DNA from 4 places in the Micromonospora sp. NBC_00389 genome. Region 4 is predicted to be linked to each of the others. Evidence: riboswitches for the same ligand, from Rfam matches in the RefSeq annotation. Region 4 holds a riboswitch; each other region holds the start of a gene.
What was found. Region 4 has a riboswitch for cyclic di-AMP ahead of OG470_RS36025 (coiled-coil domain-containing protein). Riboswitches for the same ligand answer to the same signal wherever they lie in the genome.
Positions count from the first base shown of each region.

Region 1: it holds a riboswitch for cyclic di-AMP, as region 4 does, so the genes downstream of both, OG470_RS33060 (C39 family peptidase) here and OG470_RS36025 (coiled-coil domain-containing protein) in region 4, are expected to answer to the same signal.
Region 2: it holds a riboswitch for cyclic di-AMP, as region 4 does, so the genes downstream of both, OG470_RS09955 (coiled-coil domain-containing protein) here and OG470_RS36025 (coiled-coil domain-containing protein) in region 4, are expected to answer to the same signal.
Region 3: it holds a riboswitch for cyclic di-AMP, as region 4 does, so the genes downstream of both, OG470_RS07735 (C40 family peptidase) here and OG470_RS36025 (coiled-coil domain-containing protein) in region 4, are expected to answer to the same signal.

Region 1 is NZ_CP107947.1:6,980,861-6,988,086, reverse strand. It holds gene OG470_RS33075 (hypothetical protein) at 1-226, opposite strand, end outside; gene OG470_RS33070 (IS3 family transposase) at 457-1,383, opposite strand; gene OG470_RS33065 (transposase) at 1,380-1,691, opposite strand; cyclic di-AMP (ydaO/yuaA leader) riboswitch at 2,664-2,805, shown strand; gene OG470_RS33060 (C39 family peptidase) at 3,031-3,864, shown strand; gene OG470_RS33055 (DUF302 domain-containing protein) at 4,160-4,432, opposite strand; gene OG470_RS33050 (transposase family protein) at 4,532-5,305, shown strand; gene OG470_RS33045 (transposase family protein) at 5,557-6,336, shown strand; gene OG470_RS33040 (L,D-transpeptidase) at 6,478-7,226, shown strand, end outside.
Region 2 is NZ_CP107947.1:2,083,826-2,091,051, forward strand. It holds gene OG470_RS09945 (helix-turn-helix transcriptional regulator) at 15-350, opposite strand; gene OG470_RS09950 (carbonic anhydrase) at 553-1,290, shown strand; gene OG470_RS09955 (coiled-coil domain-containing protein) at 1,346-2,365, opposite strand; cyclic di-AMP (ydaO/yuaA leader) riboswitch at 2,369-2,500, opposite strand; gene OG470_RS09960 (YibE/F family protein) at 2,667-4,031, opposite strand; gene OG470_RS09965 (copper-translocating P-type ATPase) at 4,343-6,430, shown strand; gene OG470_RS09970 (metal-sensitive transcriptional regulator) at 6,437-6,733, opposite strand; gene OG470_RS09975 (heavy-metal-associated domain-containing protein) at 6,888-7,097, shown strand; gene OG470_RS09980 (hypothetical protein) at 7,114-7,226, shown strand, end outside.
Region 3 is NZ_CP107947.1:1,620,692-1,627,917, forward strand. It holds gene OG470_RS07720 (C40 family peptidase) at 1-812, shown strand, start outside; gene OG470_RS07725 (N-acetylmuramoyl-L-alanine amidase) at 842-2,848, opposite strand; gene OG470_RS07730 (IS982 family transposase) at 2,881-3,774, opposite strand; cyclic di-AMP (ydaO/yuaA leader) riboswitch at 4,062-4,198, shown strand; gene OG470_RS07735 (C40 family peptidase) at 4,274-5,251, shown strand; gene dcd (dCTP deaminase) at 5,325-5,903, opposite strand; gene OG470_RS07745 (pyridoxamine 5'-phosphate oxidase family protein) at 6,003-6,560, shown strand; tRNA gene OG470_RS07750 (tRNA-Gly) at 6,774-6,847, shown strand; gene OG470_RS07755 (hypothetical protein) at 6,947-7,168, opposite strand.
Region 4 is NZ_CP107947.1:7,639,316-7,646,541, forward strand. It holds gene OG470_RS36010 (alpha/beta fold hydrolase) at 1-828, shown strand, start outside; gene OG470_RS36015 (HelD family protein) at 936-3,050, shown strand; gene OG470_RS36020 (cation diffusion facilitator family transporter) at 3,157-4,074, shown strand; cyclic di-AMP (ydaO/yuaA leader) riboswitch at 4,218-4,349, shown strand; gene OG470_RS36025 (coiled-coil domain-containing protein) at 4,355-5,419, shown strand; gene OG470_RS36030 (hypothetical protein) at 5,538-6,113, shown strand; gene OG470_RS36035 (SRPBCC family protein) at 6,226-6,693, opposite strand; gene OG470_RS36040 (PfkB family carbohydrate kinase) at 6,867-7,226, shown strand, end outside.

The DNA of each region.
Region 1 (7,226 bases), 660 kb from region 4:
CCGCGTACACGACGCCGGTCAGCACGGCGCCGAGCGGGGAGAATCGCAGTGTGGCGATGAGCCCGAGCAGGATTCCAGCCGCTGCCAGTAGCAGCGCGTTCCGCATGAAGTCGCCTGTGTTCAAGGCGCCGCTGCTTTGCGCCGCGGTGAAGGCCTGGACCGAGCGGCCCTGTCCGATGGCGAGAAGGATCCAGGCCAACGGACCGATAACGATCGCGGCGATCATGGTTCCGATATGTCGCATCCGGGCACCGTACCGGTGGAACACAACGATGAAAACCCCCGGCACCGACCGTCGTTTTTCGGTCACGGTGGGGGCGCGGCAGGGGTCAGGCATGCCGCGATCCTGGCCACGCTCGATGCTGTTGACCCCGTCGGTGTGCCCGGCAACCCGTACGCCGCCCCTCTTGCGGCCTGCTGTCGGGATGAGTTCCCCCCGCTTTGCTGGAGCGGTGGTTACCTGCTGCCGGCTGGTGCAGGGGTGGCGATAGGTGGCTCGGCCTGGTCGTGCTGGCTGGTGTGCCAGGCGGTCTCGTATTCGTCGGGGCTGAGGTAGCCGAGTTCTTTCTGGATGCGGTGGGTGTTGTACCAGCCGTCGATGTACGCGAAGATCGCGTTCTCGGCCTCGTCGCGGGTTCGCCAGCTCGTGCGGTAGACGAGTTCGATCTTCAGCGTGGACCAGAAGTTCTCCATCAGGGCGTTGTCGTACGAGTCACCGACGGAGCCCATGGACGGCAGGATTCCGTTGTCCTGCAGCCGTTGCGTGAACCGGAAAGACGTATAGTTCGATCCCCTGTCGCTGTGATGGATCAACTGGCCGTCTCGGACATCGCGTGACCAGATCCCGTATTCGAGGGCGGCGAGGATCAGGTCGGTGTCGCAGCGGTCGGAGGTCTTCCAGCCGACGATCCGGCGGGAGAAGACATCGCGGACCGCCGCCAGCCAGAACACGCCCTCACCGCACGGGATGCGGGTGGCGTCGGCGACCCACAGCCGGTTCGGCCCGGCGGCGGTGAACTGCCGGTTGACCAGATCTGGCGCCGGCGTCGCCCGAGGGTCCTGCCGGGTAGAGCCGCCGCGCCAGCCGCGACGCAGGAACGCGCCCTGCCAGCCCTGGTCGGCCATCAGCCGCTCGACCCGCTTGCGGCCCACCCGGATGCCGTCACGGCGGAGCTGCCGGTGCACTCGGTCCGCGCCGTAGGTGTGCCCGGACGCGCTCCAGATCTCGTGGATGTTGGAGATCAGGCCCAGGTCGACCATGTCGCGGTCGCAGGGTTGTTCGGCCTGCTTGACCCACGCGTAGTAGGTGGAGGCGCCGACGTTGAGAACCCGTAACAGGAGCGCGACCGCGAACTGGTCACGGTGTTCATAAATGAACGTCATGACCGTCGCCGGGTCGGGTCGAGCTCCGCCGCGAAATACGCGCTCGCCGCTTTCAGGATCTCGTTCGCCCGTCGCAGCTCGGCGACTTCCTTGCGCAGCCGGCGGTTCTCCTCGGCCATCTCGCTGGTGGGCCGGTCGTGACGCTCGTCAGCGTCGGCCTCGGCCTGCCGGATCCAGTTCCGCAAAGCCTCGTGATGCACGCCGAGCTGCTCGGCGAGACGCCGGATCACGGGCTTCGGGTCCGACTCGCGATACAAACGCACAGCACGCTGACGCAGCTCGTCGGGGTACTTCTTCGGTGCTGCCACAGAAACTTCCTCCCCACGGCCATCAGACCATGATCAAGAAGCTCCATGAAAGCGGGGGTGGCTCAGGAACTGGCGGGACGGCCGCTCGCGACCTTGCGCCAGGCAACGCTGAAGCCTGGCTTACCGCGGGGGAGTAGAAGCGGGGGAGTGCAACTTAACGGCACCGGGCCGCTTCTGATCTTGCCCCAATCAGCTCGCGGATGATGTGACGGCACTGTCATTCCGACCACAAGCAGCGCCGCGTCGGGCATGTGGTCGGCGTTAACGAACAGGGCGCCGGGTCGCAGGAGTCCGTGGATCTCTGCGTACAGGGCGAGAGGTGCTGGGGTCGAGCCGTGCAGGGCGGTAGCGGTGACGATCGGGTCCTAGTCGCGGTGGGGGAGATCCGCAACCCAGTCGCGGTGGCCGTCCATCCAGGGACGCCTCGAAGGTGGCCAGCAGGACGGGTCGAGGTCGAGGTCGAGGTCGACGTGTCAAGTCCTTGCTTCCGAGAAGATCTTGCCAGGATCCTGCGAGCAGGAACGCGGCTGACGCTGTATCTCACCCGACGATAAGTGGACCTGGCTGCATATGGTGTGTGCCGGCTCGGCTGGCGCAGTTGGGGGCGCTGTGCCCGCACCCCGGGTGGCGCCGGTGGCGCACCCAGCCGCCCCGACGGCCTGCTGGCGACCGGCGGGGTGGCATGAGGCACCGTCCGATCTGGTGACCCCAGTCACATCGGCCCGGACACGGTCAGCGAAACTCATTCCGGGCCACCGATACCGCCGATGAGGCACCGATCGCGACCGTCCGTCCGGTTGTCGACCGACAACGCCGTCGTAACCGCTCGTCCCATTGAGTGAAGTCAGCGCCAAACTGCGCGGAAATTAATTGCGCCGATCATGTTTACGCAGGTGTGAGTGGGTTGGCAGGGTGCGAATGGTTCAGTAGTGTCGGCGCGTCCGGTGCGGTTTCCGTCGCAAGAGGCGACGCCGCGCCGACCCGCTCAATCGTGATTTCACGAACCGGGGACCCATTGCACGTCCGGGGTGAATCCGCGAGCCACGGCCCGCGGTAGGGCGATCTTCCCGCCCGAATCCGTCAGCTAACCCGGTAGGCGGTGTCGGAAGGAGTTCCATCTCGTGCAGCACGATCCCACCCCTCGGTCGATCCCCCGACTTCACGGTGCCGCGATGCGGTCGCTCGTCCCCTCCGGGCCGACGAGCTGATCCCGGCATCCGACACGCCCGACTGACCGGGCGATCCCCTTCCGAGCGGCTTAGCACCGTCCGCGGACCTCGCGCGCCCCGGCGCGCCGTCCCGCGCTGACCAGGGTCCGCCGCTCTCCGCCCCCCGTACCGTGGAGGAACACGTGAAGCACCACCTCAAGCGGCAGCTGCGACGCCTCGCCACCGAACGCCCGTACCAGGTCGCCGCCGGCTCCGCCGCAGCGCTCGTGCTGGCGGCCACGACCGGTACCCTGCTCGTCAACGCCAATGACGCGCCCGTGCGCCAGGAGGCCACGACCGCCGTGGCCGAGCTGGCCCCGCAGCTGGGCGACGTCGCCACCGGCAACCAGGCCCGCATCGCGACATCCCCGTCGACCTCGGCCAGCGCCTCGCCGTCGGCCAGCGCCACGTCGACCAAGCAGAACCCGGACCTGACCCGCAAGGCCGCCCCGAAGCCGCCCTCGACGAAGGTCCTCGACTACACCTACGAGGCGCAGACCGCCTACTGGAACTGCGGCCCGGCCGCAGTGCGCAACGCGCTCAGCGCGAGCGGCGTCGAGACCACCCAGGACGCGATGGTCGCCCCGCTCGGCGCCACCGAGAACGGCACCAACTCCGCCGAGGACACCACCCGCGGGCTCAACCAGATGGTCAAGGGCAACCCGTACCGGACCCGGACGATCCCCGGCACGGCCTCCCCGGTGCAGATGGACCAGCTCCAGGCCGACGTGGTCAAGGCCATCACCGACGGACGGGCCATCGTCGCAAACACCGTCGGCGACGCCACGGACACCGACGGGGGCTGGCACTCCTTCCCCGGCGGCCACTACATCGCCGTGGTCGGCTACAAGAACGACGGGCGGACCGTGCGGATCGCCGACTCCGCGAACCCGGCGACCGCCTCCTACTGGATGACCACCATCGAACTGGCGAACTGGATGGCCACCCGCGGCTACTCTGCCTAATCCCGCGTCCGACCCTCGGGCACCGGCTCTCTACGAGGAGCCGGTGCCCGACGCATTTCGCCCGGTCCGCGCTCTCGCGAGCGGTGGCACTCCCCACCCAGCTGTTCACTTCGGTGAAGGCCAGGCTGTCCGGCACGCGCAGGTCGAGGGCCCGCTACGGCGCACGTTTCGCGAGCTGAGGCCGGCGGTGTGCGCCGTAGCGGGGGTTGTGCCGCGCGGCTTGTAGACGGCCAGGACGGTCGCGGCGAGCAGGACCAGCAGCCCACCCGTTAGCGGCGGCCGCCCGCCCGGGGGGTCAGGCGGTCAGGCTGTCCAGGGCGGCGCGGAGCCGCCGGGTCGCCTCGTCAGCCACCGGTCGCAGCTCGTCTCTCCCGGTCAGCTGCACCATCACCTGGGGGTCGAGGGCCTGCACCAGGGTGGCGTCGGGGCCGTCGGCGCGGACCACGACGTTGCACGGCAGCAGCAGCCCGATCTCCCGTTCCGCTTCGAGCGCCTGGTGTGCCAGAGGCGGGTTGCAGGCGCCGAGGATGACGTAGTCCTCCAGGTTGATGCCGAGCTTGTCGTGCAGTGCGTTGCTGGAGGTTCGTTTTTATAGCTCGCCTAAGGGACGTCTCGTAACCCCGGCGTCTGTCTGTAAAGGACGGTCGGTCAATATGCCTGGGTACAGGTGATCACCGCAGCCCGTCCGGCATGGATCTTCCCGTTCACCGGGTTGCAGCCCGACCAGTTCCGCAAGCTGGTCCGCTTAGTCGCCGAGCGTGGTGGTGACGCGATCACTGACGGCCGGCCGGGCCGGCAGTGGGCCCTGGACCTGCCCGACCGGGTGCTCCTGGACGCGGCGTACTGGCGCACCAACCTGACCATGCGCCAGATCGGCCCGCTGTTCGGGGTGTCGCACTCCGCCGCGCACCGGGTGATCGACACCCTCGTCCCGCTGCTTGCCCTGGCGCCGGTGCGTCGGCGGCCGGTCGACCAGATCGCCATCGTCGACGGCACCCTGATCCCGACCCGCGATCACCGCCTGGCCGCCCGGAGCAAGAACTACCGCTATTCGACGAATCTGCAGGTCGCCATCGATGCCAGTACCCGCCTGGTCATCGCCGTCGGCGACCCGCAGCCGGGCAACCGCAACGACACGATCGTCTACCGCACGAGCGGCATCGAGGAGCAGCTGGACGGGCGGCCGGTGATGGCCGACGGCGGCTACCGGGGCAACCGCGAGGTGATCATGCCGTACCGCAAGCCCTCCGACGGCAGCGACCTGCCGGACTGGAAGCAAGCCCTCAACGTCGAAAACCGCAGGGTTCGGGCAGGGGTCGAACACGCCCTAACCAGGATGAAGTGCTTCAATATTCTGCGCGACTATCGACGCGCCGCCCGGACATTGGCCGATACCGCTTCCGGCATCGCCAACCTCCACAACATCATCCTCGCTGGCTGACCCCCCGGTCCGGCACCGGGCACCACCTTCACCCAGTTACGAACCGGCCTGGGGCTCGAGCGTGAAGGGGTGGGCGGCCGGCCCAGGCGAAAAACGCCGCCATCGTTGCCCTACAAGACCAAGGCAGGCACAGAGGAGACAGCCGGCTTATTTCCACCCACGAGGCGAAATCGGGGAAACTCAGCCATTGCTAAGGGACGTCTCGTAACCCCGGTGTCTGTCCGCTGAGGACGGTCGGTCAGGATGCCTGGGTGCAGGTGATCACCGCGGCCCGCCCGGAGTGGATCTTTCCGTTCACGGGGCTGCAGCCCGCCCAGTTCCGCAAGCTGGTCCGCGTGGTCGCCGAGCGTGGCGGTGACGGCATCGCCGATGGCCGGCCGGGCCGGCAGTGGGCCTTGGACCTTCCCGATCGGGTGTTGCTGGTGGCCACCTACTGGCGCACGAACCTGACGATGCGCCAGATCGGGCCGCTGTTCGGGGTGTCGCACTCGGCCGCGCACCGGGTCATCGACACTCTCGGCCCGTTGCTGGCCCTCGCGCCGGTGCTGCGGCGGCCGGTCGAGCAGATCGCCATCGTCGACGGCACCCTGATTCCCACCCGCGATCACCGACTGGCCGCCCGCAGCAAGAACTACCGGTACTCGACGAACCTGCAGGTCGCCATCGACGCCAGCACCCGCCTGGTCATCGCCGTCGGCGACCCACAGCCGGGCAACCGCAACGACACGATCGTCTACCGCACCAGCGGCATCGAGGAGAAACTCGCCGGGCGGCCGGTGATGGCCGACGGCGGCTACCGCGGCAACCCCGAGGTGATCATCCCGTACCGCAAGCCCGCCGACGGCGGTGACCTGCCGGCCTGGAAAGAAGCCCTCAACGTCGAACACCGGAGGGTCCGTGCAGGGGTCGAACACGCCCTGGCCAGGATGAAGTGCTTCAAGATCCTGCGTGACTACCGCCGCGCCGCTCACACATTGGCCGACGCCGCTTCCGGCATCGCCAACCTCCACAACATCATCCTCGCCGGCTAATCGCCGGTCTGGCGCCGGGCAACACCTTCACCCAGTTACGAGACGTCCCTTAGGCACCCTGAATCTTTCGAAAATTGGCCTACTATCGCCGGTTCGTAGAGAGAATGTGGCGAAGGGAAGACATAACTGGGGGGACGCATCATGGAGTTAAGGCAGCGACTGACGCTGTTTGCGGTAACCATCGCAGCCACACCGTTGGTCCTCGGCGGGTGCACCACCGACCGTAAGTCGGCTGCCGGGTCGGCCCAGGGGCGGGCAGCGCCGCCGGAGTTGACCGTCACACCGTCCGACGGCACGCAGGAAGTGCCCATCAGCGCCGAGGTGGGAATGGCCGTGAAGGGTGGGCGGATCAGCGCTGTACGGATCAGCGACGATAAGGGGACGCAGGTCAAGGCGGAGCCTCGGCAGGACGGATCGGCCTGGGTTCCGAGCAGGCCGTTGCAGCCCCGGCGTACCTACACCGCCGAGGTCACCGCGACCGGCGACTCCGGGGAGATCACCACCCGGAAGACGACCTTCACGACGATGCCGAAGTCCACCAAGCCGGTGATCACCAGCACGCTCTATTTCGCTGGCAATCGGACCTACGGCACGGCGATGCCGGTAACCGTCGCGTTCGACCCGCCCATCGCGAAAGAGGCCAGAGCGGATGTGCAGCGCCGCCTGTTCGTGAAGACGAATCCCCCTCAGTCGGGGACCTGGTCCTGGGTGGACGATGGTAGCCAGGTCTATTACCGGGCCCCCGATTTCTGGCGACCGGGCACCACGATCAGCGTCCGGACCGGCCTGGAGGGCTTGCCGATCGGTAAAGACCGGGTCGGTGACGCGGACCGAAGCGCCACCTCCAAGATCGGCCGGCAGGTGTCCCTGGAAGTCGACAACGCCACCAA
Region 2 (7,226 bases), 2.3 Mb from region 4:
CCGAGGGACGGCGGTCAGGACGGGTGGGTGGCTGCTGAGGCGGGCGTCTCGGCGAAGAGCGCGAGCAGATCGCCGACCTGACGGTCTGCTTCGGCGGGGTGCCGGAACCGGCCGGCCGGGTTGAGGGTGTACTCGTTGCGCCGGCCGACCCGGGTGCGGTGCAGGTAGCCGCCGGCCTCCAGGTCCGCGACGATCGCCTGTGCGGCCCGCTCGGTCACGCCGACCTCGGCCGCCACGTCGCGCAGCCGGGCGGTGGGGTCGCGGGCGATGGCCAGCAGGACGTGTCCGTGGTTGGTGAGGAACGTCCAGTTCCGGCCGCTGCCGGTGTCGCCCGCCGCCGTGCTCGCCATCGTGGGTCCGCCTCTCCGGTTGTCCGCCCTGGCCTCGGTGGCACCTCCGAAGGGCCGGCCCAGGGCCAACGTATGAAATCTAACTCACGCATATCTTGACGCATCTTGTGGTGCGTGTGACCGTGGAGCCCGAGCCAGCGCCCGCCGCCGGCCCGGCTGAAGAGCCATTTGAGCAGGTCAAACGCGTGAGACGAGGTGCGGGATGAGTAGTCCCGGTACACCCGGCGGTAAGCCGGGTCCGCAGCGGGCCACCGACCGGGCGCCGGCGCTCACCGAGCCGGCCCGGGCGTACGCCGAGCTGGCCGCCGGCAACCGGCGCTTCGTCAGCGGCGCCCCGCGCCACCCCAACCAGGACGCCGGGCACCGGGCGGCGGTCGCCGACGGACAGCACCCGTTCGCGGTGATCGTCGGCTGCTCCGACTCCCGACTGGCCGCCGAGATCATCTTTGACCGAGGGCTGGGCGACCTCTTCGTGGTCCGCACGGCCGGGCACACGACCGGCCCGGAGGTGCTGGGCAGCGTGGAGTACGCGGTGACCGTGCTCGGCACTCCGCTGGTGGTGGTGCTCGGCCACGGCTCCTGCGGTGCGGTCCAGGCGGCCCGGGAGGCGGCCGCCACCGGCACCCCGCCCCGGGGGCACCTGCGTGCCGTGGTCGACGCCGTGCTGCCCAGCCTGCGTCGCGCCGAGGCCGAGGGGGTGGACGACATCGACGGCATCGTCGACATTCACATCGCGCAGACCGTCGAGGCGCTGCTCGGCCAGTCGCCCGTGCTGGCAGCCGAGGTGGCGCAGGGGCGCTGCGCGGTGGTGGGGGTGTCGTACCGGCTCGCCGCCGGCGTGGTGCGCCCGGTGGCCGCCGTACCGGCTACCGCCACGGCGCTCGACGTACCGACCGGGCCCAGCACGGCGGCCGGCCCGACCGCGCCCGCCGCCGCCTGACGAGACGAGGGCCGCCCCGCGACGCGGGACGGCCCTTCGACGGGTGGACATGCGGTCAGAGCATCGACATGTGTACGTGGTCGGTGTGGTTCGACGGCCCGCTGTACGACTTCCAGCCGGTCGCCGGGAACCAGATCTGTCGGTTCCAGATCACGTAGTAGATACCGAGCCGGTCGGCGTTGCGGATGAGGAACGCGGCCACGTTGTTGCCGTACGTCCGGGTGTCCTCGTTGTGCCACGGGCTGAAGCCGCTCTTCTGCAACGACCAGTCGCAGGCGCGGCCCTTCGGGTGCTCCCACGGCCCGCCGGAGCGGTAGCAGCCGACGAACCGGTTGAAGCCGGCCCGCTTGACCTCCTTGTACGCGTGCAGCGTGCGCGGGGTGACGCAGCCGGAGGTGGTGGGGTCGTTCTCGCTGCACGACTCGGACTTCCAGTCACCGTCGGCGGTCCGGTTGGGGCCGATCCGGGCGACCGGCGAGGTCGCCGACACCAGGCCGCCGGTGAAGCCCTTCCCACCGACCAGCGCGAGTGCCTTGTCGGCGTCGCGCTTCTCCTTCGCCATCAGGGCGGTCTGCTTCTGCTGCTCGCGGACCTCCGCGTCGAGGGCCAGCTTGGCCTGCTCGGCGCGGGACTTCACCGTGTTGACCTCGGAGAGCTTCTTCTCGTTGACCATGTTCATCTCGTCGAGCACCGCGGCGCGCTGGACGAACGAGTCGGGGGCGTCGCTCTCCAACAGCATCGCGATCGCGCCGATCCGGCCGCTCCGGTACGACTGGGCGGCGATCTGCCCGACCTGGGGGGCCAGCTTCTCCAACTCCGCGTTGGCCCGGTCGACCTCCGCCGCCAGCTCAATCTGCCGCTTCTTGGACTTGTCCAACTTGGACTTGGCGGCAGAGTAGTCGCGGTTGGCCTTCTCGATCACGTCGTTGAGCAGCGCGGGCTCGCCGTCCTCCTCGTGCCCGGACGGTGTGGGGGTCGTCGGGGCGGCGTGCGCCGGGAGGGGGCCGGCGAGCACGGTCAGTGCGGCGATCACGGCCACCACGGGTGTCAACCAGCGGCGTAGGGGTGCCGTCACAATATTCCCTTCCGTCGACCGCCGACCGGGTTAGCTGACGGGTTCGGGGCGGAAGTGGCCCCTACCGCTGACGCGGATTCACCCCACGTGCCTGGGTCCCCGGCTCGCCAGCTGGCGATTGGGCGGTGGCACCGCAGGCGCTGCGTCGCGCCTTCAGCGGTAACCGGCAGCGAGGTTACCCGAGAGTCGACCGGCTGAGCTACGTCCAGATGCCGACTAAAAGCGTCATTTCGCCATGGCGCTGAGTGACCAGTGACGCGGTTCTCAGGGCGGATGCCCCACCTCGTCACGCTGAGGAGTGTCACCATGCCGTCTCCGTGCTCCTGTCCGGCTCGTGCCACCGGTCGGTGGCGGTGGTTGGGGGTGTGGCCCGCGCCGGATCGGGTCCGGTTGGGTCGGGTCGACCCGTGCGCGGTGAGCTGAGTGCGGCCAGTGCCTCCGCGCGGTCCGGCCTGGGTCGCTCGGCGGGCGGCTCGGCACCCGACCGGCCGGCTGCGGTCACCACGGCGGCCAGTCCGGTGGTCAGCGGTACGGCGGCGATGAGGCCGAGCGTGGCGACCGCGCTGCGGACGATCTCCTGCGCGAGGAACTCGCTGGTCAGGATCTGCCCGAGCGGCCGCGAGTCGGCGGTGAGCAGGAGCAGTAGCGGCAGTGAGGCGCCCGCGTACGCCAGCACGATGGTGTTGACGGTGGAGGCGATGTGCGCCCGGCCGACTCGGGTGGCCGCCCGGTAGAGCTGCAACCGGGTCAGCCCGGGGTTGGCGTTCGCCAGCTCGGTGACGGTGGCCGCCTGGGTGACCGTCACGTCGTCGAGGACCCCGAGCGAGCCGATGATGATCCCGGCGAGCAGCAGGCCGTGCAGGTCCACGTTGGCCTGGAACATCGACAGCGTGGTGGCGTCCTCGCTCCCGAAGCCGGTGAGGTGGGTGGCGGCGGTGGCGATGGTGGCGAGCACGCCGGTCAACACCAGGCTGCCCAGGGTGCCGAGCACCGCGACCGAGGTCTGCGCGGTGACCCCGTGCGTCAGGTAGAGCACCACGAACATGATCAGGGCGGCGCCGACCACCGCCACCAGCAGCGGTGATCGGCCAGCGCCGATCCCCGGGAGCACGAAGGTGAGCAGGATGGCGAAGCTGGCGGCCAGCCCGGCCAGCGCGGCCAGGCCCCGCCACCGGCCGAACGCGACGATCGCGGCGGCGAAGACCACCGCCAGCCAGACCAACGGCGTGCCGCGCTGGTGCTCCGCGATGTTCCAGCTGCTGGCGACGGGATCGGCCGGATCGGTCAGCTCGACCAGGATGACCTCGTCACCGACCTCGACCCGGGGTGCGCCGGGTCCGTCCGGCACCGGCGTCTGGACCTGCTGGCCGGCAGCCGGCCCGTCGGCCACCCGGACGTCCACGGTGCCGCACAGCCCGGCCCCGGCGTCCGGCGTGCCCTCGGGACTCGGTGCGGCCGGCGGGCACGGCTCGGTCACCACCCGGGTCACCGTGCCGTGGTAGCGCGGCACGTCCGTGCCCCCGGCGGTCTGCGGCGACCCGTCGCGTGGCCAGAGCACCACCGCGGCGAGCACGGTGGCGACGAAGAGCGGTACCACGGTCGCGATGAGGATCCGTCGTACCCGGGGCGGGGCGGACGGAGTGGAACGGCTGTGGTCGGAACCCAATGCGAGACTCCCAACGATCCGGTGCGGGGTACGTGCCGGCGGGCCGGTCGGTTCACCGCCGCTGCGGGAATGCGGCGACGGGCATGACGAATCGCTGGGTGGCGACATGACGGCTACGGACGGTGAGTGCTCGGCACGGTCGACCGGAGGCGACGCCACATCGTGGCGGCGTCGGCGCCCGACTGCGTAGCGAGGTCCGGAGGGCCATCGTGGGAAATGCTAGCCAGCCCGACCCGCGGACGCAGGTTGTGGCGGGGTGTCGCGCGGTCGAACCGCCCGCACGGCGGTGACCGGACCGGCATGTTGGAGTCATGTCCGCTCCGTCACAGCCCGAGCCCGACCGTCCCGGCAGTCACCAGCAGCACGCCGGGTCCGCCGGGCCGAAGCAGCATGACGAGCACGCCGGGCATGACAAGCACGCCGGGCACGACCCGGCGATGTTCCGCCGTCGGTTCTGGGTCTGCCTGGTGCTCACCGTCCCGGTGGTGCTGACGAGCGACCTGGTGCTGGACCGGCTCGGCCTCCGGCTGGACGTACCGGGGCGCTCCTGGGTCGGGCCGGTGCTCGGCTCGGTCGTGTTCTGGTGGGGTGGCTGGCCGTTCCTGGTCGGTGCGGTCCGCGAGGTGCGGGACCGGGCGCCGGGCATGATGCTGCTGGTCGCGATGGCGATAACCGTCGCCTACACCGCGTCGCTGGCCACCAGCCTGGGAGCCTTCGACCTGGACTTCTGGTGGGAGCTGGCCGCGCTGGTCACCATCATGCTGCTCGGGCACTGGCAGGAGATGAAGGCCATCGGGCAGGCCCGGGGCGCACTCGCGGCGCTGGCCGCACTGCTGCCCGACGAGGCCGAGCGGGTGACGGCGGACGGGCGGGTCGAGGCGGTGTCGGTGGCCGAGCTGCGGATCGGCGATGTGGTGCTGGTCCGGCCCGGGGGCCGAGTACCGGCGGACGGCCGGATCGTGGACGGCGGCGCCGAGCTGGACGAATCGATGATCACCGGCGAGTCGCGTCCGGTCGCCCGGTCGGCAGGGGACCGGGTGGTCGCCGGCACCGTCGCCACCGACTCGGCGATCCGGGTCCGCGTCGAGGCGCTGGGTGAGCAGACCGCGCTCGCCGGCATCCAGCGGATGGTCGCGCAGGCGCAGCGCTCCGGCGGGCGGGCACAACTGCTGGCTGACCGGTTCGCCGCCGCGCTGTTCTACGTGGCCACCGGCACCGCGGTGCTGACCGTGCTGGTCTGGACCGCGCTCGGCGAGCCGGACGAGGCGGTGGTCCGCGCGGTCACCGTCCTGGTGATCGCCTGCCCGCACGCGCTCGGTCTGGCCATCCCGCTGGTCGTCGCGCTCTCCACCGCGCTGGCCGCGCGATCCGGGATCCTGGTCAAGGACCGGTTGGCGCTGGAGCGGATGCGGACCGTGGCCGTGGTGCTCTTCGACAAGACCGGCACCCTGACCCGGGGCGAGCACGCGGTCACCGACGTGGTGACGGTGCCCGGCGTCGGGCGGGACGAGGCGCTGCGGATCGCGGCCGGCGTGGAATCCGACAGCGAGCATCCGCTGGCCCGGGCGATCGTGGCGGCGGCCGGACCCGCCGGCCCGACCCGGGCCGCCGGGTTCCGGTCGCTGCCGGGTCGCGGCGTGCAGGCCACCATCGACGGTACGGAGTACGCGGTGGGCGGGCCGGCGCTGCTGCGGGAGCTGGGCCTGTCGCTTCCGCCCGAGTTGGACGCGGCGACCGGGCGATGGTCGGCGCGGGGTGCCGCCGTGCTGCACCTGGTACGGCTGCCGGACACGGTGCTTGGCGCGTTCGCACTGACCGACGAGGTGCGTCCGGAGGCCCGTCAGGCCATCGTCGAGCTGCGCACCGACGGCGTCCGGACCATCGCCATGATCACCGGTGATGCCCGACCGGTGGCCGAGGCGGTGGCCGCCGACCTCGGCTTCCGGCCCGGCGTCGACGAGGTCTTCGCCGAGGTGCTGCCGGCGGAGAAGGACGACCGGGTTGCCGAACTCCAGCGGCGGGGGTTGACCGTGGCGATGGTCGGCGACGGGGTGAACGACGCCCCGGCGTTGGCTCGTGCCGACGTGGGCATCGCGATCGGCGCGGGCACCGATGTCGCGATCGAGTCCGCCGGGGTGGTGCTGGCGTCGTCGGACCCGCGCGGGGTCGGTGCCGTGGTCCGGCTCTCCCGGGCGTCGTACCGCAAGATGCGGCAGAACCTGGCCTGGGCGGCGGGCTACAACGTGGTGACGCTGCCGCTGGCGGCCGGTGTGCTGGCCTGGGCGGGGGTGGCGTTGAGCCCGGCGCTGGCGGCGGTGCTGATGTCCGCGTCCACCATCGTGGTGGCGCTCAACGCCCAGTTGCTGCGCCGGGTACGCCTCGCCCCGGAGCGCGGCTGAGAGCCCTCAGCCGCGCTTCATCAGCCGGCCGACCGCCGCCATCATCTCGGAGGCCATCTCGTCGGCCCTGCCCTCGGCCGCTCCCTCGTGCATGCAGTGCCGGGCGTGCCCGTCGAGCAGGCCCAACGCCACCTTGTCCAAGGCGGCCTGGATCGCGGAGATCTGGGTGAGCACGTCGATGCAGTAGCGGTCCTCGTCGACCATCTTCTCGATGCCACGGACCTGCCCCTCGACGCGGCGAAGCCGCGTGAGCAACTGGTCCTTGCTGGCGGTGTATCCGCGGATCGGGGTGGGTGTGGTCATGACGACCAGGATAGCGTACCCCTGGGGGGTATGGTACGGTCGTCTCCTGCCGCGATACCCCAACCGGGTACCGGTACAGGCAAAGGCGGAGGTCCGTCTCCAGGTTACCCCCCGGGGGTATAAGCTCGGAGGCGGCAGAGGGGAGATCAGTCCGATGGTCAACACGACGTACCAGGTGCAGGGCATGACCTGTGGGCACTGCGTCAGCGCGGTCAGCGCCGAGGTGGGCGCCATCACGGGGGTGAGCGACGTCCAGGTCGACCTTGCCACCGGCCGGGTCACCGTCAACAGCGACCAGCCACTGGACATGGAGACCGTCCGGGCCGCCGTCGACGAGGCCGGCTACAACCTCGTCGACGCCTGATCCCGGGGAGCCCGACATGAACACGGTGACCAGACTGGGCGGGTTCGCCCTCGGCCTCGCAGCGGTCTTCGGCGCGGCGTACGGGATCGGCCAGGTGACCGGCCCCGCCGCCCCGGTCGCCGAGAGTCG
Region 3 (7,226 bases), 1.9 Mb from region 4:
AGCCCACCATCGAGCAGTACAACAAGGTGCGAGCGCAGCTGAAGGTCAACCGGAAGAAGTCGGGGGACCTGCAGAAGAAGATCGAGCCGTTGGCGCTGCAGAGTGAGTTGGCGCTGAACCGCGTCGGTGACCTCGCCTCCCGCTACTACATGTCGGGCCCGTCGCAGGACATCGGCGCGCTGCTGGTCAGCGCCAAGCCGGACACGCTCACCGAGCAGCTCACCATCCTCGACCGGCTGGCCGCGCAGGAGCGCAAGGAGGTCGAGGGCGTGCTGGCCGTGCGGGACAAGTACGACGGTGAGAAGCAGAAGCTCGACACGCTGATCGTCACCCAGACCAAGCAGCAGAACGAGCTGGCGGCCAAGAAGAAGCAGATCGACGCCGAGATCAAGCGGCTCGAGGCGTCCCTGCCGAAGACCACGGTCAAGACCGAGGGCTGCCCGACCATCAGCGGTGTGGTCAGCGCGGCGGCCCGCACTGCGATCAAGACCGCCTGCGGGAGGATCGGCAAGCCGTACGTCTGGGGTGCCACCGGCCCGAACTCGTTCGACTGCTCGGGCCTGACCCAGTACGCCTACAAGGCGGCCGGGATCAGCCTCACTCACCACACGGGTGCCCAGTGGAACGAGGGCAAGGCCATCTCGCGGGCCGACGCCCGCCCCGGTGACCTGGTCTTCTTCTTCAGCGACCTGCACCATGTCGGCCTGTATCTGGGCAACGACATGATGGTGCACGCGTCCCGCGCCGGTAAACCGGTGATGGTGGCCAGCATCAACTACATGCCGGTCGCCGGGTTCCGCCGACCTGGCTGATCCCCACCAGGCACGACGACGGCCCCCGGTCACCGACCGGGGGCCGTCGCGGTTCTCAGCGGAGCGCGCCCATCGGGGACGGCAGCAGCTGCACCGTCGGCGAGATCGACGTACCTGATCCGGTGGCCGAACTGGATCTGCGCGTAGCGGTTCTCGCCGCGGATCACCGTCCAGTCGCCCGGCGAGGAGCCGTCGAACGTGGTGGCCCGGTAGTACTCGCCGGCCAGCACCGCGCCGACGGCGTACCGCTGCCCGGCGGCCAGTGTGTACTGCAGCGGCGAGATCGCCTGGTAGGGCACCCCGGCCGGATACGCGGCCTGCTCCGGGTACGCCCGCCCGTACACCGGGATGGTGGCTTGTCCGGGCTTCGGCGTGGCCACCACGCCGACGGTCCAGCTGGCGGTCGGCGCGGACGCCGGGTTGTGGAACCAGGCCCGCTGCCCGAGGTACCAGATCGCCGTCCAGTCGCCCTGCCGCCCCGCGAGCGCGTACGTCTGCCCGGCGGATGCCCGGGCGCCGTGGTCCGACACGGCCATCGTGTTCGGGGTGCCGTCCGGGCGGAGCGCGACGTCGTTGACCAGCGGCGCGTCCGCGGACGGTGCGCTGCGCAGCACCACCGACGAGGAGCCGCGCGGCACGCAGGGCACGCCGGCGGTGACGCAGCCGGTGAACGCCGGCTGGTTGGTGGCGTAGTCCGGGCCGATCCGGTCCAGCCCGGTGGCCGGGGTGCCGGTGTCCAGCCGAGGCGCGTGCAGCAGGTCGAAGTAGTGCGTCCAGTCCCAGTACGGGCCCGGATCCCAGTGCATTCCACGCACGGTCGAGGCGACGGTGTCGGGCACGTTGTCGTGGCCGATGATGTGCTGGCGGTCCAGCGGGATGCCCAGTCGCAGCGCGAGATGCCGGACCAGCTTCGCCGAGGTCCGGTACATCGCCTCGGTGTACCAGGTGCCCTGCGCCGCGAAGCCCTCGTGTTCCAGACCGATCGACTTGGCGTTCACGAACCAGTTGCCGGCGTGCCAGCCGACGTCCTTGGTCTTCACGTGCTGGGCGATGTGCCCGTCGACCGAGCGCAGCGAGTAGTGCCAGCTCACGTAGGTCGGGTCCTGGACGAGTTGCAGGGTGGTCGCCCAACTCGCCTCGGTGTCGTGGATGACGATGTACTCGATCTTCTGCCGCGCGGGCCGGTCGGAGAGGTCGTGGTTGCCGTAGTCCCCGTCGCCGAATGCCTCGTAGGGCGCCGGGATCCACTCGCAGGAAATGGTGCGGGGACATTCCAGCCCGTCCGGGCGGGCCAGCCGGCGCAGGCCCAGCCGGCCCAGCCAGGAACGCTCGGGCTGCACCGCGCGGGCCGGCAGTGTGATCCGCTGGCCGTCGTCGGTCACCCGGGACTCGCCGGCGCCGATGGTGGTGAAGACCTCGTCGGCGAAGGCCGCCGCGGCGTCGGCGCTGTCCGCGCCGGCGTAGCGGGCCACCGCGCCGTACCAGGCCGCCGGGTCGGTGTCGGCACCGACGGGCGCGCCAAGCTCCCGCTGGTACGCCCCCAGCAGCGCGGCCCCACCCCGGATGTTGACGCCCGCATCGGTGCGCAGTGCCTCGGGGGCGGCGCCGGTCAGCGCGGCGGCGGCGTCCACGGTCTGCAACGCGGCGGCGGGCGGCGCGGGGTCCTCGGCCGGCCGGGGCGCTTGCACCCTCGCGGGGCGGGAGTCGTCGCCACGCGGGTCCTCGGTGCCGGCGTCGTGGTGGCCGCCGGGTAGGGCGGCCACGTGCCGGGCGTCGGTCAGGTGCATCGGGCCGTAGCCGCCGCTGGTGCTCGGTGTGCCGGCGTTGCTGTCCCAGCGGGACTCCAGATAGGAGACGCCGAGCAGCACGACGGTCGGCACGCCGTACTCGGTCGCCGCGGCGGCGTACTGCTGCTGGCGATCGGCGGTGGGCGCGGCGGCGGCCGGGTCCGAGGGTAGCGGCACCGCGGTCGCGGCGGCGACCACGGCGGCGGCGAGTAGTGCGCGCCGGCCGGTCGACAGGGTTGAGTGGTGCATCGAACCCCTAGACGAGTAAGTCCTAATGCTGGTCAGTGGTCGTAGGCGATCAGGGACCGGGTGACGGGTTGGCCGGTGCTGCGGTTGTGCCAGATGGCGGCGGTCAGGGCCAGGAGGCGCTGGGCAACGCGGGCGCCGACGCCTTCGATGCTGCGAGCGCCGTGGAGTTCCAGGTCGAGTTGGCTTTTCAACGTGTGGTTGACCGATTCGATGAGTTGCCGGATGGGTTTGAGTAGGTGTTCGTCGGGGCGTGGGGTGCGGTTGCGGTATGACGGCCGTAGTAGCCGTAGCCCGCGTTCGGCTAGCCAGCGGTCCAGCTCGGCGGAGACGTATCCCTTGTCGGCGATGATCAGCGGGCTGGGACGGCCATCCAGCAGGTCCGGGTCGTGTTCCAGGATGGCGGTGAGGACCTGCCGCTCGTCGAGTTTGGGGTCGGCCAGGGCCCAGGTGATCGGCAGCCCGGCCGGGGTGCAGATCAGGTGCAGGCGCAAGCCCCAGAACCAGCGTGAGTGTGAGGCGCAGTAGCTGTAGCCGGCCCAGCCAGCCAGCCGTGAGCGTTTGACCGTGGGGCGGGAGCGGGCGCACTCGACGGGGGTGGAGTCCACCAGCCACACCTCGTCGGTCCACAGGTCGGTGTCCGCGGCCACCACCCGGATCGCTCGCTTCAGCAGGGGCAGTGCCGCGCGTAGTCGCTTGTTGTACCCGGACTGGCCCGGCAGGTAGGGAAACGCCCCGGGCAGATGCGCGGGTACGAACCGGAGCCAGCGAGCCTCGGACCGCACTCCGAGCAACACCTGCGCCACGGCCAGCGTCAGCAGTTCGGCATCGGTCAGCTTCGGTGGCCGACCGGCCCGGGCAGGCCGCCCGAGCCAGTCGTCGATCTTCACGTACAGTGCGGTTAGAAGGGTGTTGATGTCTGTCGTCACAAACGGATCATCAACACCCTTCGCTGCGCCCGCAGCCCCATCAGGGTTAGGACTTACTCGTCTAGATATCGCGGGTGCAGGTGAGGTCACCTTCGCGCCGCCTGGGAGCTCGCGTCAATACATCTCCATCTATCGAAGTGTTCGGAAAGAAATCTTCGCGTACGGTCCGTGACCCCTTCCAATCGGTACGGAGTGTCACGGCCCCACGGGTTGCGGATCGGTAACAGCCGTCTCTACTCTGGTCATTCGTCGGCCCGATAGCAGGTCCGCCCAGCCCGGGTGGTGACGGACCGACACCGCCGAGTCGCTTCCGAGCGAACCGGGGACCCAGGTTTTCCCGGGGTGAATCCGCGGCCATCGCGGTAGGGCGCCAACTTCCCGCCCGAACCCGTCAGCTAACCCGGTAGGCGGTCAGGAAGAAGGAGTACGGAACCCGGTGGCACTCCATGCCCCGCGGCCGTCGTCCGAGCGGTCGGCGTCAGCCGGCCCGGTGTCGATCGTGCCGCGCTCACGCTGGTCCCGCTTCACCACCGCTCTCGCCGCACTGGTCGGCGTCGCCGTCGTCCTGGCCGGCAGCGCCACGGCGGCCCACGCGGACCCGTCCGTCGCCGAGATCGAGCGCCAGATCGACGCCGACTGGAACAAGCTCGAACCGATCATCGAACGGCACAACGCCACCCGGGCCGACCTGGCCGTCAAGCGCAAGCAGGCCGACGCGCTGGCCGCCCGGATCGCCCCACTGGAGCGCCAGGTCGACGCTGCCATGGACAAGGTCAGCGCCCTCGCCGTCCGCGCGTACAAGGGCGAGAACGTCTCCACCGTCAACGCGGTGCTGGGCAGCCGGTCGCCCAGCGAGGTGGTCGGGCAGCTTGAGATGCTCGACCGGTTCGCGCACAACCAGCAGCAGGACGTCCGGCAGGTCGCCGACCTGCGCGACGAGTTGTCCCGGCAGAAGGCGCCGCTGGACGAGATGGTGACCCAGCTGACCCGGACCGAGGCCCAGTTGGCCGCGAAGAAGAAGCAGATCAACGAGGAGATCGACCGGCTGCAGAAGCTGCGCCTCAAGGTGTACGGCAACGGCGGCGGCGGTCCGCTGCGTCCGGCGCCCTGCCCGGCCAGCTACCCCGGCGGCGGTGCCGGCGTGGCCGTGAAGTTCGCCTGCGCCCAGATCGGCAAGCCCTACGTCTGGGGCGCCGAGGGCCCGAACTCGTACGACTGCTCCGGGCTGATGCTGGCCGCCTGGGCCAAGGCGGGGGTGTCGCTGCCGCACAACGCCGCCCAGCAGAGCCGGGTGACCAAGGACGTCAGCAGGGCCGACCTGCGCGCCGGTGACCTGGTCTTCTACTACAGCGACATCCACCACGTCGGGATGTACGTGGGCAATGGCTGGGTTGTGCACGCCTCGCAGGCCGGCCAACCCGTCAAGATGAAGAAGGTCGACGACGGCCCGATCCACAGCTACGGCCGCCCGGGCTGATCCCGGATGATCGGGGGCCCGTCGCGATCCGTCGCGGCGGGCCCTCGTCGTCTGTCCGTCGTGCCCTACCGAGTCAGCGGGTGGGCCAGGCGCGCCAGTTCTGCCAGGCGCGGCTCGGCGTCGGCCCGCGCTGACCCTGGTAGCGCGAGCCGTAGACCACCGAGCCGTACGGGTGCTCGGCCGGCGAGGAGAGCCGGAAGATGCAGAGCTGCCCGATCTTCATGCCCGGCCAGAGGGTGATCGGCAGGTTCGCCACGTTCGACAGCTCCAACGTCACGTGACCGGAGAAGCCCGGGTCGATGAACCCAGCGGTGGAGTGCGTGAGCAGGCCGAGCCGGCCCAGGCTCGACTTGCCCTCCAGTCGGCCGGCGAGCTGGTCGCCGAGCGAGATGACCTCCAGCGTCGAGGCGAGCACGAACTCCCCCGGGTGCAGCACGAACGGCTCGCCGTCCGGCACCTCCACCGCCGAGGTCAGGTCGTCCTGCTGCATGGCGGGGTCGATGTGCGTGTAGAGATGGTTGTTGAAGACCCGGAACAGCCGGTCGAGTCGTACGTCGATGCTGGACGGTTGGACCAGGGTGGGCTCGAACGGCTCCAGGCCCAGCGTGCCGGCCTTGATCTCGGAGACCAGGTCGCGGTCGGAGAGCAGCATCGGACCACCATAGCGGCGTTGGCGGTAACGGCCGGATCCGGTGCCGGTGACCAGCGCGTCGAGGTCGCTACTCGTACATTTGTTCGATAGAATGCCTGCATGGCTTCCTGGTCCGATTTCGCCGCCGACGAGCCCCGACTCGCCGACGGGATCCGCGTTCTCCTCCAGCAATACGGGCCGGGCTTCGGCTACCTGGCCACGGTCCGCGCCGACGGCGGGCCCCGGGTCCATCCGGTCTCCCCGGTCATCACCGACGACGGGCTGTTCTGCTTCATCGTCGACTCGCCCAAGCGTCGCGACCTCGAACGGGACGGCCGCTACGCGCTGCACTCGTTCCCCCCAGAGGAGAGCGACGACGAGGCGTACGTGGCGGGGCGCGCCTGGCCGGTGACCGACCCGGCCCGGGTGGCCCAGTTGGCGCGCAGTGCCCGGGCGGCCCCGCAGGTCGACTGGCGGCTGTTCGAGTTCACCGTCGACGTGGCGATGCTGGCCCGCCGCGAGCAGCACAGCGCCGGTGTCCCGGGTGGCGCTCCGGGTGGGCCGGCCGTTCAGGTCTGGCTCGACCCGCACGCCCCGCCCGCGGCGTCCGAGCAGACCGCCTTACCGCAGAGCCGCCCGGTCCGTCGCAGCCGTGACGTCCAGCGATCGGCCGCCTGACCGCGGCCCACCGACCCGGTCCTGGGGAAAGACGCCGGTGCCGGCTCCGTCGTGACGGAGCCGGCACCGGTGGTACGCGGGAGAGCTACGCCGCGCGGTACGCGGCCAAGGGGTGATCGTCCGTGATCCGTGCGGCGAGGCCGGTGCGGTGGACCGGCGCGCGGGGGTACCTGGGTGCACGGGTTCGGTGACTCGGGTACAGTGGTGCCGCTTGCGGGTGTAGTTCAATGGCAGAACATCAGCTTCCCAAGCTGACAGTGCGGGTTCGATTCCCGTCACCCGCTCCAAGCGATAGGCCCTGGTCAGGACGTGAGTCCCAGCCGGGGCCTTCGACGTTCCAAGGTCAACGATCATGTCGCGTGCCATTGGCGTGCCATTAGCCCCGGTCATCCCTGGCCCCCGTCAAGGTTCGCTGACCGCTTCTTGCCCTTCTTGCCGCCCGACTTCTTGCCGGGCTTGTCCTCGGCCTCGCCCGAGCCGTCGGCCGACTTCTTAGCCTTCGTCCGGTCGACCCGCATCGCATCGTGCAGCGCCTGGGCGAGGACCCGATCCGCCATAGCCGTGGCGTGCTGGTAGATCAACGCGGCCTGGGATGAGTCGTGCCCCATCCGCGCCATCAGGTCGCGAGTGCTGGCCCCGGTCTGCGCGGAGAGAGTGTTACCGGTG
Region 4 (7,226 bases):
CGCAGCTGGCACCGCCAGGTCGACGCGCTCACCGAGCCGGCCGGCGGCGCGGTGCGGGTGATCACCTATGACGCGCGGGGGCACGGCCGGTCCAGCTGCATGGCGCTGCCCACGGCCACCCTGGCCCAGCTCGGCGACGACCTGGCCGCGGTGATCGACGCGGTGGCGCCGGTCGGGCGGGTCGTCCTGGTCGGGCACTCGATGGGCGGCATGACGATCATGGAGTACGCGCACCGCCACCCCGCGCACTTCGCGGCCCGCACCGCCGGCCTGGTCTTCGTCTCGACCACCGCCGAGGGGCACACGCACACCGTCTACGGGCTCTCGCCGCGGATCGCCCGGCTGATCCGGCTGGCCGAGACGACCGGCGCCGGAGTGCTGGCCCGGTGCGGCTCGTGGCGACCGCCCCGGGCGCTGCTACGCGCTCTGCAACCGAGCATCCGGTGGATGCTCTTCGGCGACCGCTGCGAGCCGGCCGACATCCGGTTGGTGACCTCGGCGGTGGCCCGCGCCTCGCTGCGCTCGATCGGCGGGTTCCGCGCCTCGATCGGCACCCAGCACCGGCTGGACACCCTCGCCGCGCTCGCCCACCTGCCGGCGGCCGCCCTGGTCGGCGACCGGGACCGGCTGACCCCACCGCCGTGCGCCGAGTCGATCGCCGAGGTCCTGCCGGCCACCGAGTTGACCGTCTGCCCGGGTGCTGGGCACATGCTGATGATGGAACGTCCGGACGAGGTGAACGCAGCGCTGACCGGCGTCCTGCGCCAGGTGCTCGCCGAGCCGTCGCCACCCGCGAGCGGCGCGAGCGTCATCGGGGCGGGTGCCTGACCACGTTCCCGCACCTCGGGCGCGGCGGGCCTGGCCGAGGGCCGTACCCTTCTGCGGTTGGCCCGCGCGGTTCGCGCCGCTTGCCGGCGACATCGAAGGAGCGTGCGTTGACCGACCAGACCACCCTGGAGCAGGAGATCGCCGTCGAGCAACGGCACCTCGACCGGGTGTACGCCCGACTGGCCGAGTTACGGCAATCGGCGGTCCGCGCCGAGCGGGACGGCTACCGGATGGCCCGGGTGGGCACGTTCGGCGCGCTGGTCGAGCGCGACGCGATGGTCTTCCACGCCGCGCAACGGCGGCACACCCTGGACGCCGAGCACGAGGGGCTGGTCTTCGGCCGGCTGGACCTGCGGGACCGACAGGTGCTGCACGTCGGGCGGCTCGGCATCCGCGACGAGGACGCCACCACGCTGGTCGTCGACTGGCGGGCGCCGGCCGCCGCCGCCTTCTACCAGGCCACCCCGGCCCAGCCGCAGGGCGTGGTGCGCCGCCGCACGATCCAGTCCCGCAACGAGCGGGTCACCCGGATCGAGGACGACCTGCTGGACCCGACCGCCGCCCCGGAGGGGATGACGGTGGTGGGCGACGGCGCGCTGCTGGCCACCCTGTCCCGGGCCACCGGCCGGGGCATGCGCGACATCGTGGCGACCATCCAGCAGGAGCAGGACGAGGCGATCCGGTCGCCCGGCTCCGGGGTGACGATCGTCGCCGGCGGCCCGGGCACCGGCAAGACGGCGGTGGCCCTGCACCGGGCCGCGTACCTGCTCTACTCCGACCGCAGCCGGTACGCCGGGGGCGGCATCCTGGTGGTCGGCCCGTCCTCGGTCTTCGTCGAGTACATCGCCTCGGTGCTGCCCTCGCTCGGTGAGGACACCGCGACCCTGCACTCGCTGGGCACCCTCTTCCCGGGGATGACCGCCACCCGCACCGACCCGCCCGAGGTGGCCTCGGTGAAGGGCTCGTTGCGGATGCGCCGGGTGCTGGAGCGGGCGGTCCGGGACGCGGTGCCGGGTGGTCCGGGCGAGCTGCGGCTGCTCTACCGGGGCGGACTGCTGCGGCTGGACCGGGCCGAGCTGGACGGGATCCGGGACCGCGTGCTGCACCGGGGCGCCCGACGCAACGAGGTACGCCGGGCCGGTTTCGACGGGGTCTTCGCCGCGCTCTGGGCGCAGGCCCGGCGGATGAACCTCCGACTGCCGGAGCAGCCGGCGTTCGAGGCGGAGATCGCCGAGCGGCCGGAGTTCCGGGAGTTCCTCAAGGCGTGGTGGCCGCGGCTGCACCCCCGGCACGTACTCGGCTGGCTGGCCCGGCCGGACCGGCTGCACCGGTACGCCGGCGGGATCCTCTCCACGGCGGAGATCCGGCTGCTCAGCGCCGCGTACCAGGGCCTGGACGACGCCGGGCTGACCATCGCCGACGTGGCGCTGCTGGACGAGTTGGACGCGTTGCTCGGCAAGCCGGCACAGCCGGCCCGGGCGCGGCGCGACCCGTTCCAGCTCGCTGGCGGGGTTCGCGAGCTGAGCACCTTCGCCGACCGGCAGCGGGCCGCCCGGGCGTCGGCCCGGGAGCGTCCGGCGGACTACCGGGAGTACGCGCACGTGGTGGTGGACGAGGCACAGGACGTCTCGCCGATGCAGTGGCGCATGATCGGCCGGCGCGGCCGGTTGGCCTCCTGGACCGTGGTGGGCGATCCGGCGCAGACCGCGTGGACCGGCGACCCGGAGGAGCTGGACCGGGCCCGTGACCACGCGTTGGGCCGGCGCAAGCGGCACGATTTCACGCTGACCACCAACTACCGCAACTCGTCGGAGATCTTCGCGGTGGCGGCGGCGGAGATCCGCCGGCTCTACCCCGACCTGCTGCTGCCGACAGCCGTCCGCTCCACCGGGGTCGATCCGGTCGAGCTGGTGGTGCCCCCCACCGCGCTGGAGACCGCGATCGTGGAGGCGGCCACCGGCCTGCTGGCCGAGGTCGAGGGCACGGTCGGGGTGATCACGCCGGTCCCCCGCCGCGACGAGGTCGCCGGTTGGCTCGGCGTGCTCGGCGCGCCGCGGCTGCAGGTGGTGACCAGCCTGGAGGCCAAGGGCATGGAGTACGACGGGGTGGTGCTGGTCGCCCCGAGCGAGATCCGGGCGGATCCGGGCGCGGGCGTGCGCACCCTCTACGTCGCGCTCTCCCGGGCCACTCAGCGGCTCACCACCATCGACCCGATCGGCTGACCTGCGGCGGTAGCCCTCACCGGGCGACCGCCGGCCTTACACTTGCATACATAGCGATGTGCGCATACATTTGACCAAATCCGGACCGACGGCGGAGGGTGGTTTCGTGGGCGCAGGTCATGACCACCACCATGCGTCGGTCGCCAACGCCGCGCACCAGCACCGGGGCCGACTCTGGACGGCGTTCGGGCTGCTCGCCGCCCTGATGGTGGTCGAAGCGGTGGCCGCCTTCCACACCGGCTCACTGGCCCTGCTCTCCGACGCCGGGCACATGTTCACCGACGTGCTCGGCATCGGGATGGCGCTCGCCGCGATCACCGCCACCCAGCGAACCACGGGCGACCCGCAGCGCACCTTCGGGCTCTACCGGCTCGAGGTGCTCGCCGCACTGGCCAACGCCGTCCTGCTCTCCGGCGTGGCGGTCTACGTGGTGATCGAGGCGATCGGCCGGTTCGGCGACCCGCACGAGGTGCTGGCCGGCCCGATGCTCGCGGTGGCCACGCTCGGCCTGCTCGCCAATCTGGCCGCCTTCGCCCTGCTCCGCTCGGGTGCCCGGGAGAGCATCAACCTCCAGGGCGCCTACCTGGAGGTGCTCGGCGACCTGCTCGGCTCGCTCGGCGTGATCGGCGCGGCGCTGCTCATCCAGGTCACGGACTGGTGGTGGGCCGACCCGCTCGTCGCGGTCGCCATCGGCGTGTTCATCCTGCCGCGCACCTGGCGGCTGGGGCGGGCCGCGGTCCGCATCCTGGTGCAGGCCGCCCCGGAACACCTCCAGGTGACCGCCGTGCACGACCGGCTGGCCGCGGTGCCCGGCGTGGTCGAGGTGCACGACCTGCACGTCTGGACGCTCACCTCGGGCATGGAGGTGGCCTCCGCACACCTGACGATGGCGCCCGACGCGGAGGTCGGCGCGGTGCTCACCGCGGCGCGTACCGCCCTGCACGAAGACTTCCGGATCGAGCACGCGACGTTGCAGATCGAGCCCGGCGCCGCCCCTGGGGCCTGCGGTTCGATCCGGTGGTAACGCCTTTTTCTGGAGCTTTCCTCAACTTCGCCCGAATTTACCGTGACGACGCACGCACCGTCCGTCACATCGGCTGCATCAGTCCCACCGGCCCCGGTAGGCTCGGTCCCGGCCTCCACCCAGCGGCGCCCTAACGGCGCCGGTGGCGGCCGCCGCCTAATCGCCCGAGCGGGCGAACCGGGGAACCATGTTCCTGGGGTGCATCCGCGTCAGCGGTAGGGATCTTCCGTCCCGAACCCGTCAGCTAACCCGGTCGGCGGCTGACGGAAGGACATGCGTAGTGGCACCAGCACGACCGCCCGCCGCCCGATTGGCGGCCCTGATCGTCGCGATGCTCGCCCTCGGCGTCGCACTCCCGGCCGGCGCCGCCTCGGCCGCTCCCCAGACCGCCCTGCGGGCCGCCGCGGCACCCGACGGCGACGAGGAGGGTGGCACCCCGGCGCTGCGGGCCCAACTGGAGGCGGCCAGCAAGGGCTACCTGGACGCGAAGCGCGCCCTGGACACCTCCGTCCAGCGGCAGCAGCAGCTCACCACCCAACTGAAGACCACCGAGACCGAGCTGACCGAACGCAGCGGCAAGGTCGGCGAGATCGCCGGGGTGGCCTACCGCACCGGCCGGCTCGGCACGATGTCGGCCTTGCTCAACAGCAACACCCCGGAGGGCTTCATGGACCGGGCCGCCGCGCTGGACGCGGTCGCCGCCAACGAGGACCGGGTGCTGCGCGAACTGCTCGCCACCAAGGACGAGGCCAACCGCACCCGGGTGGCCCTGGACGGCGAGATCCGCGAACAGCGCAAGCAGGTCACCGTGATGGCCAAGCGCAAGGACCAGGCCGAACGGGCCCTGAAAGTGGCCACCACCAAGCCCCAGACCACGGCCGACAGCGGCTCCAACCGGGGCACCTCCGCCGCCAACGCCCAGGCCGCGCCGCGCAACTCCGACGGCTCCTGGCCGTCCGAGTCGTGCAGCGTCAACGACCCCACCCCGGCCACCGGCTGCATCACCCCGCGCACCCTGCACGCGCTCAACCAGGCCAAGGCCGCCGGCTTCACCCGGTACGTGTCCTGCCACCGCTCCGGCGGCTCCGGTGAACACCCGAAGGGCCGGGCCTGCGACTTCGCCGCGCAGACGAACGGCTTCGGCGGGGACGCCACCGGCGGCGACAAGACGTACGGCAACAACCTGGCCGCCTACTTCATCCGCAACGCCGACCGGCTCGCCGTGCTGTACGTGATCTGGTACCGGCAGATCTGGCTGCCCAGCAGCGGGTGGAAGTCGTACAGCGGGGCGGGTGGCGACCCGTCCAGCGACCACACCAACCACGTACACCTGTCGGTGTACTGACCCGACCCGGCCGGCGCCCCGCTGAGCGGGGCGCCGGCCGGAGTACGTCAGCGGGCGTACCCCGGATGTCGCCGGCGGTCGGACGACCCCGGCCGGGTCCGGCGGCAGCATCGCTCGTATGCGTCGACTACCGCCCACCGCCCGCAAGGCGCTGCTCACCCTGCACCTGGTCACGTCGCTCGGCTGGCTCGGCACCGACCTGGTGCTGCTCACCCTCGGCGTCGCGGCGCTGCGCGGTGCCGACCCGGCCGTCGTCTACCCGGCCGCCGCGTTGGTCGGCACCGTGCTGTTCGCTCCGCTGAGCGTGCTGGTCTGGCTGGTCGGCGTGGCCAGCGCAGTGCTCACCCCGTGGGGCCTGCTGCGCTACCGCTGGGTCCTGACCAAGCTGGTGATCACCACGGTGATGGTCGGCCTGGTGCTGTTCCTGCTCACCCCGAACCTGCGGCACGCCGGTGCGCTGGGCGTCGCCCTGCCCGCCCGGGATCGCGCCGACCTGGTGATCGCACCCGCGGTGTCGACCAGCCTGATGATCATTGCGACGGTGCTCTCCACGTACAAGCCGTGGGGGCGACGACCGGTCGCGCGGCCCACCGCCGCCGGCCGGACCGGCCGTGATCGGCAGGGCGCCGGGCCCGGCGCACGGCCCACCATCGAAGGCCGGGCCGCCCATGATCGCGCTACAACCAGGATGTAGTGGCCTCCAAGCCGAAGCAGGCCACTACATCCAGGATCGAGCGCGATCATGGCGCGGGCGCGGGCGCGGGGCGCGGCGCGGGGCGCGGTGTGAGCGGGGGCGCGGGGTGGGGTCAGGTGGGGGGTGGGGGGTCGTCGGGGCGGTCCAGGGCCGCGCCGAGGCGGGTGGCCAGGGCCAGGTGGGCCGCGCGGGCCTGGCGGAACGCGTACCGAAACAACCGAGCTGGTGCGGTCAGGGTGATCTCGACATCGATCCGGACCAGGCCGTCCGGCTCGGCACGCAGCCGGGTGTGGTTGTGCACCGTGGTGGCCGGCCACTGGCGGGCCACCGTGACGATCTCGTCGTCCTCGCTGATCAGCACGTCCGCCTGGTAGGTGGTGCGAAAGTGCAGCGGGCCGGCCACCAGCCGGTCGCTGATCGCGTAGCTGGCCCGGGCACCGGGCCGTGGCGGCAGCCTGCGGACCCGGACGATCAGCGGGTGCAGCTCGCCCTGCCGGGTCAGGTCGCTGAGCAACGCCGCCGCGTCAGAGGTTGAGGAGCGGGCCTGAACGGTGTAGCTGAAGGTATCGCTCCTGAGCACACCGTCTCCTGCCGTCGATGGTCGCCCGATCGTCCCGTACCCCGGTCGGGCTGGCAACGCCCGGAGGGACACCGGCCGATGCGATGCCGTTCGGGGCTTCCGTCGCACTAGGGTCGGTTAGCGAGTAATCACCGGCCGTGACGAGGGGCGGAAATCATGAACGGCTACGACCGGTGAGCGGACACGTGATGGTCTTCGCGCCCACACCGCAGCTGACGGTGACCGTCGACCAGCCGAGCGACCATCCCGAGCTGCACCTGCACCCCGGCGGGCAGGGCGTCTGGCAGGCCCGCATGGTGATGTCGCTCGGCGTCGACGTGGTGCTCTGCGCCGCACTCGGCGGCGAGATCGGCCAGGTGTTGGAGCCACTGCTGGTCAGCGAGGGGGTGGACCTCAAGGTGGTGGTCCGCGACTCCGGTAGCGGGGGGTACGTGCACGACCGTCGGGACGGGACCCGGCAGGAGATCGTCGACGTGCCCGGGCAGCCCCTGAGCCGGCACGAGCTCGACGAGCTGTACAACCTTGCCCTCGGC